3 regions of the Ruminococcus sp. 8Y-12 genome follow, and region 2 is predicted to be linked to each of the others. Evidence: predicted binding sites of a transcription regulator. Region 2 holds the regulator's gene; each other region holds the start of a gene.
The links. The regulator HrcA, encoded in region 2, represses chaperone genes, less so after heat shock. The targets are predictions, from matches to a motif close to TGTTAGCACTCNNNNNNNNNGAGTGCTAACA.

Region 1 (3,285 bases), 160 kb from region 2:
TGGACCGGGACGCGGATAAGGGAAATGCCATACGTACCATCCAGAAATCTCTTCGCATACGTCCGGAAGAAACCATGGTTTTTGGGGACAATATGAATGATATCGGAATGATGCGGGCAGCTGGAGAGAGCTATGCGGTGGCAAATGCCCAGCAGGCAGTAAAGGAAGCGGCAAAGCATATTGCCCAGGCCAACATCCATGACGGTGTATTAAAAGTGATGAAAAAAGTATTGGATGAACAGTAGGAGGAACAGGGATGTACAAAAGGGAATATTTAGAAGTATTTTTAAACGACCAGCTGCAGTTGTTTGACGAAAAGGTGGCGGATACGCCCAAGGAGGCAGAGGAGTTTCTGGAGGACTGTATGGCAGTGGTTGTGGAGTCTCTGGAGGAAGTGAGAGAGTATTTCGAGGAGAGCGGTATGGACGCATCTGAGCTGTCGGATGACGAACTGGCAGATGCGTCTGAGGTGTTTGCGCTGCCGGATGGCAGATTTCTGGTGGTGGAGGCTTAAAAGAGCTGCATGAAGAAAGGCCTGAGTGCGCAGAGAATCAGCAGGTGCACGGGATAAAACCAGTAGAAAAAGTAGCGCATCGAAAGCCCGCGTTTTCCGTTGTAGGCCAGGATGGGCAGAAAAGCCAGGGGCGCCGTCAACTCCCAGGAGATGGTGAGCGCTCCTGCCAGCGCCTGTGTCTTGCGCTCATAGCGGAAAATATACAGTATAATGATCAGCAGAACCCCCTTGTAGCCGTAGTCCGTTTGAAGCAGAAGACCTGCGGCCATGCCGGCTGCATAGATTACTACCTGGACCCAGACTTTTTCCCGGAAGCGGTCAGCAGCAATCATGACCAAAAGACCGATCAGAAGGGTGAAAAATACATTCTGGTGTTTAGGGTCAAAGAGTGTCCCAAAGACAGCCAGGTCAAAGGGAACCTCAGAGACCAGCGCAAAGAGGGCAAGACGCAGCGCATACTTTTTGACATTGCTGGTGTGAAGAAAGCCTTCCACCAGAAGAAAGCAAAAGATGGGAAAGGCCAGGCGTCCGATCTGGCGAATGATCTGGTCAGCCAGATAGACCTGGTCCCACAATCCGGGGTTGGCGTTTAGGGGCTGGGAATTTCGCAGGGCATATTCCAGGACAGCTGCCCCGATATGGTCAATGAACATTGTGACAATTGCAATTATTTTTAGGGTACTGCCGGTTATGCCGGCATATTTTTTTTGCTCTACAGCTTCCATGTTTTTCTCCTGTTAGATAGATTCTTACGATTACATCTTATTCACGGTACCAGTATAAAAGAAAAAGGAGCTCAGGGGAAGGGGAAAATGTAAAAATACAGATTGTTAGCACTCGACTGAAACGAGTGCTAATTTTCTCTTGACATTTTGCACCAGGCGTATTAAACTACATTTTAGATATCAAGAAAAAAATACAAAGGAGTGTTTGCAAATGAGCAGTAAGACAGGAAGCTTATCCATTAACAGTGAGAATATTTTCCCGATTATAAAAAAATGGTTGTATTCCGACCATGACATCTTTGCCAGGGAGTTGGTGTCCAACGGATGTGACGCGATCACTAAGCTGAAGAAACTGGATGTGATGGGAGAGTATACCCTTCCGGAGAAGTATAAGGCAAAGGTAGAGGTGGTGGTCAGCCCCAAGGAAAAGACCCTGAAGTTTATTGATTCCGGCCTTGGAATGGATGCGGATGAGGTGGAGGAGTACATTACCCAGATTGCCTTTTCCGGAGCCACCGATTTTCTGGAGAAATACAAGGACAAGACTAATGACGATGAGATGATCGGACATTTTGGTCTGGGATTCTACTCTGCTTTTATGGTTGCAGATGAAGTGCACATTGACACCCTTGCCTACAAAGAAGGGGCAAAACCAGTACACTGGGAGTGTGACGGAGGCACAGAGTACACCTTGGCAGAGGGCGGCAGGACAGAAGTGGGAACAGAAATCACCCTCTTTCTGAATGAGGAGAGCGTGGAATTTGCCAATGAGTACCGCATGCGCGAAGTGCTGGAAAAATACTGCTCCTTTATGCCCATTGAGATCTTCCTCTCCAACGCGGATGCAGAACAGCAGTATGAGACCATTGAGGAGAACGAGCTGACAGAGGATGACGTGGTGGTTGAGCGCATCCATGAGGAGGCGAAGACAGAGGAGCAGGAGAACGAAAATGGTGAGAAAGAGATGGTAGAGGTCTCTCCCGCCAGAGATATGGTAAAAATAAATAAGCGCCCTGCATCCATCAGCGATATTGCTCCCCTGTGGACAAAGCATCCCAATGAGTGCACGGATGAGGAGTACCGGGCCTTTTACCGCAAGGTATTTATGGATTACAAGGAGCCTCTGTTCTGGATTCACCTGAATATGGATTACCCGTTTAACTTAAAAGGAATCCTGTATTTCCCGAAAATCAATACAGAGTACGATTCCATTGAGGGAACCATCAAGCTGTACAATAACCAGGTGTTTATCGCGGACAATATCAAAGAAGTGATTCCGGAGTTTCTAATGCTCTTAAAAGGGGTAATCGACTGTCCGGACCTGCCTCTGAATGTGTCCAGAAGTGCACTCCAGAACGACGGATTTGTAAAGAAAATCTCTGACTATATAAGCAAAAAGGTGGCTGACAAGCTGTCCGGAATGTGCAAGACAGACAGGGAAAACTATGAGAAATACTGGGACGACATCAGCCCGTTTATCAAGTTCGGCTGTCTGAAGGATTCCAAATTCAGCGACAAGATGATGGACTATATCCTCTACAAAAACCTGGACGGCAAGTACTTGACTTTCACGGACTTTGTGGCTGAGAATAAGAAAGAGGATGCCAATGAAACAGAGGCCGTAAAAGAAGAGAATGCAAAAGAGGATACGGCAAAGGAAGAGACAGACCAGTCTTCAGACGCTGAAGAGAAAGAGAAAACAACACTCTTTTATGTGACCGATGAAGTTCAGCAGAGCCAGTACATCAATATGTTTAAGGAACACGGAATGGATGCGGTCATCCTGAAGCACAATATCGACTCTGCTTTTATCAGCCATGTGGAGCAGAAGCATGAGGACGTAAAATTTATGCGCATTGATGCGGATGTGACCGATAGCTTAAAAGAGGACGTTTCCGAGGAGGATTTGAAGGAAACAAAAGAGACTTTGACAGAGGTGTTCCGCAAAGCCCTTGGAAAAGAGAAGCTGGAAGTGAAGGTAGAGAAGCTGAAGAATGAGAATATCTCCTCCGTGATGATCCTCTCTGAGGAGAGCAGGCGTATGCA
Region 2 (3,285 bases):
TGTCAATGCCAGCTCTTCGTTGTACAGACAGAAGGTTTTCCTTTGTTTTAATGAAAGCCTTCAAAATTAACGCCTCTTCCATACGTCCATTTTCCGCGTAAATATGCCTGATTATTGGAATAATAGATGATTGCTTTTTTATACTTTTTGAGAAGACTGCTCCCGCCATATTTTTTAACCATGGTGTAGAGATCCCAATGATATCGTGTTGCCCCCGTCTTTTTCAGACTTTTCATTAGATTTGTATATTCTTTCATCTTTACCACAGTGGAGGATTGGGGAATCTTATTTTTTTTCATATATTTTTTCCCGTAGGGCCACATTTTTTTGTGCTGGCCTCCCAGCCGCAGGGCGGCTTTCCGAATGGTTTCTCCCTTTCGGAACATCCTGGAATAAACCTCATCGCTGTCCACCTTGCGGTAAATGTCATAATTCCATTTATCCCACTCCCATCCGCCAAAATCCAATTGTGATACAACCATATAATCTGTATAAGATTTGTAAAAATTCAGTACGCTGGTCGTTCCTGAGACACAGTTTGTTCCGTAATCAATGATCGCAAATTTCTGCCCAAATACCTTCAGTCCATAATTCATAACCTTTTTGGTATCACTCAAATTTAAGCAGCCGCAGAAGGAGCTTCCTCCTCCATGGCCAGAATACTTGATGACGATGTGCCGGGAGGGAGAGCGCTTATGGATTATATTGAAAAAAGCTTTGTATGCGGCTAAACGCTTACTGCTATCTTTCTCCACATCTCCTTCCAGGTTCTTACACTTGACAGATTTTATGAGATAAGACTCTCGAAAGTCCAATCCTGCCTTTAGGTATTGGCTTTCTGTCATGCTGTCCACATTGTTTTTTTGGGCATATTCACTCCATTTATCGTCCAGATTATTGTCAAATTTATAGAGACTTATGCGATCTTCCCAGATAATTACATCGTATAATAGATAGCAGTCCGTATCTTTGACAGGAACCGCAGAATAGACGCCACCCAACCCTCCATCCTCAAATTTATCGGTGGCATAAGAGGTTCTGATGACCACCACCGGGTCCTTTGCAGATATTTTTACCGAATCATAAGACTTTGCCGCGCAAACATCTGTTTTTGCGAAGCCCAGCAGTACAATTGCCGAAAGAAAAAGTAAAACCCGATTTAACTTGTTCTTATTATTCATGTTTCCCTCCTGTTTTTTCTGAATCCCCGTTTTTTCGGACCCGGGAAAAGCGCCGGTATCTCTTTTAATTAGATCAAACTTGCTCATTTTTTTAAAATATAGCATCATTAAAAAACCATGTCAACGGTAGATTTCCTTGAATTTCCATGGTTTTGTCCAAATAGCCCTTTAAAGTGAGGAACTGGTATCAATCTAATGAACCTATAAATGAAAAATAATTTCTAAAAAATACATAAATACTATTGACAAAGAAAATTAAGAGTGCTATCTTAGGAACATAGATGTTAGCACTCTACCAAGATGAGTGCTAATAACAAAAAAGGGAGGGAGGATTTAAAGATGCAGTTGGATGAACGCAAGACGAAAATCTTGTACGCTATCATTAAAACTTATCTGGAAACCGGGGAACCGGTTGGCTCCAGAACCATATCCAAGTATGCGGATTTAAATCTGAGTTCCGCTACAATCCGCAATGAGATGTCTGATCTGGAAGATATGGGTTATATCCTCCAACCCCACACCTCAGCCGGAAGGATTCCCTCTGATATGGGATACCGTTTTTATGTGGACCATCTCATGGAGGAGAAGGAAAAAGAAGTCACGGAGATGAAGGAGCTGATGATCCAGAAGCAGGATAAGATGGATCTGGTTCTGAAGCAGGTGGCAAAGGTGCTGGCCAACAATACCAACTATGCAACCATGATCACCTCTCCTCAGTATCACCGGACAAAGCTGAAATTTATACAGCTCTCGGTCATTGCGGAAAACCAGCTGCTGGCGGTTGTAGTGACAGAGGGGAATGTGGTTAAGAACAAGATGCTCCGCATTGACCATCAGCTGGACAATGAGACGATTCTGAAACTGAATATTCTGCTGAACACCAGCTTAAACGGCCTGACCATGGAACAGATCAATCTGGTTACCATCGCGAAGCTCAAGGAGCAGGCAGGGATACACAGTGAGGTGGTCAACAGTGTATTGGATGCGGTAGCAGAGGCCATTCAGATGGATGATGAGGACTTAGAGATCTATACCAGCGGCACAACCAATATTTTCAAATATCCGGAGTTGAGCGACAGTGAAAAGGCCAGTGAGTTGATCAGTGCATTTGAGGAGAAACAGCAGTTGGCAAATCTGGTGGCAGAGACTATGACAGCGGAGGAGAACACGGGCATTCAGGTCTATATAGGAAATGAATCTCCGGTACAGACCATGCGGGATTGCAGTGTGGTGACAGCAACCTATGAATTAGGTGAGGGAATGAAGGGAACGATAGGAATTATCGGGCCGAAAAGGATGGATTACGACAAAGTAGTCAGCACACTGAAAACTTTGACAACGCAGTTGGATAAGATATTTAACAAGACGAGTGAGGACTCTTCCGTCTCGGTAGGCAGAGAGAGGAATCACCAAAAACAAGAGTAACGAAAAAGGATGAAGAAGGGCGGTAGAGAGCGTGTCTGAGGAAAAGCTGCAAAAGGATATGGAGATAGATGAGAACAAGGACGCTGTTTCCGATGCGGAAAATGAGACTGGTGAGACGGTTGGGGAAGTGACCGAGGAGGAAACGGATACAGAAGCTGTGGAGGAAGATTCACAGGATGAGGAAAATGCCGGGGAAGCCTCTGAGAATGAGGATGGCAGCGGTCAGGAATCCAAGGGAAAGGAGCCTGAGGGAAGCGGTCCGGGAGAGAAGAAAGGCTTCTTTGGTAAGAAGAAGGATAAGAAAGACAAGAAGGATCAGCAGATCGAAGATCTTACTGACAGGCTGAAACGCCAGATGGCAGAGTTTGATAACTTCCGCAAGAGGACGGAGAAGGAGAAGGCCTCCATGTATGAGGTCGGCGCAAAGAGTGTGATCGAAAAGATGCTCCCTGTGGTTGACAATTTTGAGAGAGGCTTGGCGCAGGTTCCGGATGAGAGCAGGAATGATCCCTTTGTGGAGGGCATGGATAAGATCTACAAACAGCTGATGTCTACTTTGGAGGAATTGGAAGTAAAGCCGATTGAGGCTGTGGGTCAGGAATTTGACCCCAATTTTCACAATGCAGTGATGCATGTGGAGGATGAGGAACTGGGTGAGAATATCATTGCCGAGGAGTTC
Region 3 (3,285 bases), 2.5 Mb from region 2:
AAAAACGAGAGGTCAATTGCTTGGCCTCTTATTTTTTACGAGACCCATGCGTTTTTATTATAAAAGAAGGAAGGTGAGGACAGTGAGTGCTAAGAGAGATTATTATGAAATCTTAGGTCTGGACCGGAATGCCGATGCCTCCGCAATCAAAAAGGCATACCGGAAGCTGGCAAAAAAATATCACCCTGACAGCAATACAGGAAATGCAAGGGCCCAAGAGCAGTTCAAAGAGGTCACAGAGGCCTATAATATTCTGAGAGATGAGGAAAAGAGGAAACAGTATGACCAGTTTGGCCACGCCGCTTTTGAGGAGGGGGCCGCAGAGGCGAATGGATACAGGGGATATCAGGGATTTCATTTCCAGGGAAATGGAGATATGGATGATTTATTCAGCGATTTTTTCGGAGATGCATTTCGCGGCACCGGTACCAGGGGGTATTATAGCGGGGGCTTTCAAAGACATGGATTTCAGAGAGAGGAATATGGGGGAAAAGGGTTTGAAGGCAGCAGATTTGGTGAAGACGCATTTTGCACAAAAGGATCAGACCTGCATGCAGATGTGGAGGTGAGTTTTGATGAGGCAGCATTGGGCGGTAATAAAATCATTCGTCTGCAGGACAGCGCAGGAAACATGCGCACTTATGAGGTGAATATTCCTGCGGGCATAGATACAGGAAAAACAATCCGACTAAAGGGAAAGGGTATGGCTGGCACTGGTGGCGGCCGGGCCGGGGATCTGCTTTTGAAAATTACAGTGAAAGAGAAACCTGGGTTTAAAAGGGAGGGAATGGATGTGTATACCACGGTTGCCATCCCATTTACAACCGCTGCCCTGGGCGGGGAGGTAAAGATCCGTACAATCTATGGGGAGGTACTCTGTACCATCAAAGCGGGAACCCAGCCCGGAACAAAGGTCCGTCTGAGAGGGAAGGGCATTGTCTCCATGAAGAATCCCTCCGTCCATGGAGACCAGTACGCGGTGGTGGAGATTCAGGTACCCCGCAGCCTCAGCGCTGAGGCCAGGGAGAAATTGAAAGAGTTTGAGCGGGTATTTTGAAAACATTGCAAAGAATATAAATATATTAGGGCAATTTTAGAAAGCTAACCTCAGGTTAGTACAGCTGGAAAATTGGATCTGACTAAGGAGGAATTAGAATATGCAAGATTTTTTAAAAGCACTGGTAAGCAAAAGTAAAAATATAGAACTGCCCGATGAGTACAATTATTTTGGAAAGCTTATTGGCAGCTGGCAAATCGACTATATTGACCGCAACGATTCTTTCGAAATAAAAGGAGAGTGGCATTTTTCATGGGTTCTTGAAGGAATGGCGATTCAGGATGTGATTATCTTGCCAGATTATGAATATGGTACTTCACTTCGCATTTACAATCCCAAAACGCACGCATGGGATGTTGCTTATGGTTACACAGGAAATATAATACGGCTTGAAGCAAGAAAACAAGACGGTATGATCGTACTGACGTACCTTGATGATGAAAGGAGAAAGTGGGTTTTTACCAAGATTGAGGAGAACCGTTTTCATTGGCAGAATGTAACCGTAAAAGAGGATGGATATTGGCATATCAATGCGGAGATGTTTGCGAAGCGTATTGTCTGAGTATAGTTCCTCTCTAGGAGGAAAAGTAATTGCAAACCATTTATTTTAGGGTTTGCAAAAAAAAATTAAAAATATTAGCACTCACCTCTTGACAGTGCTAACAATCTGTGCTATAAAATATATAACAAATAAAACAAGTAAACATTTAGATAAATTATTCAAGGAGGAATGAACTATGTTAAGAACTTTTGATTTATTTGATGAGATGTTTAGAGACCCGTTTTTCAGCCGCAGCTATGACAACAATGTTGCGCAGGTGATGAAGACAGATGTAAAAGAGGACGCAAACACTTACACGTTAGACATCGAGCTTCCGGGATACGCCAGGGAAGATATCCAGGCAGAGTTGAAGGAAGGCTACCTGACCATCTCCGCAAACAGGACAGACAACAAAGAAGAGAAGGATGAGAAGGGGCGTTACATCCGCAAGGAGCGCTATACAGGAACGTGCAAGCGAACTTTCTATGTGGGAGATCATTTGGAGCAGGAAGACATCAAGGCCGGATTTAAGGATGGAATTTTGAGACTGGTTGTTCCCAAAGAGACACAGAAGAAAATTGAAGATAAGCCGAAACTAATTGAGATTCAGTAAATGTTCAAATGGTTTTAGAGCTTGTCCGGGAGGTTCATAGAGAATCTCCCGGGCAGGCTCTATTCTTTTTATAGTAATTTATGAAACACCGTATCCTATCTTAAGAGATAACAGCTCTCTCTTACCACCAGCCTGCAGGGTACCTCCAGGCGCACATTCTCCGTGTGCTTTCCCCGAATGCGGCTGATCAGCAGCGTAACCGCCAGGCGTCCCATATCTTCCTTGGGTATATTGATGGTGGTGAGCAGAGGGGTGGTGTCCTGCGCAGCTTCGATATTGTCAATGGAAATCACGGAGGGCTGGTATTCTGTCTGAGGAAATTCATGGTAGGCCCGCAGTACCCCCAAAGCTGTGACATCGTTTGCACAGAAAATAGCAGTGGGTTTATCCGTGCCTTCCATGATGGAGCGCATCACCAGATAGCCCTCAGGCTCTGTCTGGGCTGTGGGGTGAACGTTCTGAAAGTGGAAGGGGATTTTATGGGAGATGAGAGACTCATGGTAACCGGTAAAACGGGTCTCGGAGCTGCAGTCCCCGATATAGGCAATCTTCCTGTGTCCAAGGGAAATCAGATACTCCATTGCTGTTCGTGCAGCCATGACTCCGTCGCATACGATCTCATCAATCTCATACTCCGTAGGATTGCGGCCGATTCCCACAATGTTCCGGTAATGGCTTTTGAGCTTTGGGAGAAGGGACTGGGGGCACCGGCCTAAGATCATGAGCCCGCTGGTGGAGCCGCTGTCACAGAAGGAGCTGTCCATCAGATCCCGGGCGTACAGCACGTGATTCAGGATGCAGTGCTGCTCAAAGAGTTCTGTTTCAATGTGGCGGAACACCTCTTTAAAAAATGGATCAGTTTCCAGGGAGTCAAATCTGGACAGCAGAACAGAGACCTTTAAGGGCGCAGAGGCAGAAGACGCCCCTTTTTTCAGGTTTCTTGCGCTCTCATTGGGGAGATACCCCAGCTCTCTGGCAGCGGACCATATTTTATCCTTTATCTCCTCTGAGGCACATTTATGGTTTTTATTATTCAGGACCCTGGAAACGGTGGAAGGGGAGACTCCGGTTATC

Region 1: htpG (molecular chaperone HtpG) is a predicted target of HrcA. The motif match lies at 1,343-1,373, and genes of this name have one in related genera.
Region 3: AC0THY_RS01825 (Hsp20/alpha crystallin family protein) is a predicted target of HrcA. The motif match lies at 1,692-1,722, and genes of this name have one in related genera.

The regions. Positions count from the first base shown of each region.
Region 1 covers NZ_CM176623.1:3,150,416-3,153,700, forward strand. Annotated here, with positions in the region: gene AC0THY_RS12145 (Cof-type HAD-IIB family hydrolase) at 1-245, shown strand, start outside; gene AC0THY_RS12150 (glyoxalase) at 257-514, shown strand; gene AC0THY_RS12155 (TraX family protein) at 511-1,239, opposite strand; gene htpG (molecular chaperone HtpG) at 1,451-3,285, shown strand, end outside.
Region 2 covers NZ_CM176623.1:2,987,306-2,990,590, forward strand. Annotated here, with positions in the region: gene AC0THY_RS11320 (hypothetical protein) at 48-1,181, opposite strand; gene hrcA (heat-inducible transcriptional repressor HrcA) at 1,521-2,606, shown strand; gene grpE (nucleotide exchange factor GrpE) at 2,665-3,285, shown strand, end outside.
Region 3 covers NZ_CM176623.1:469,247-472,531, reverse strand. Annotated here, with positions in the region: gene AC0THY_RS01835 (DnaJ C-terminal domain-containing protein) at 83-1,057, shown strand; gene AC0THY_RS01830 (hypothetical protein) at 1,158-1,619, shown strand; gene AC0THY_RS01825 (Hsp20/alpha crystallin family protein) at 1,795-2,211, shown strand; gene AC0THY_RS01820 (LacI family DNA-binding transcriptional regulator) at 2,307-3,285, opposite strand, start outside.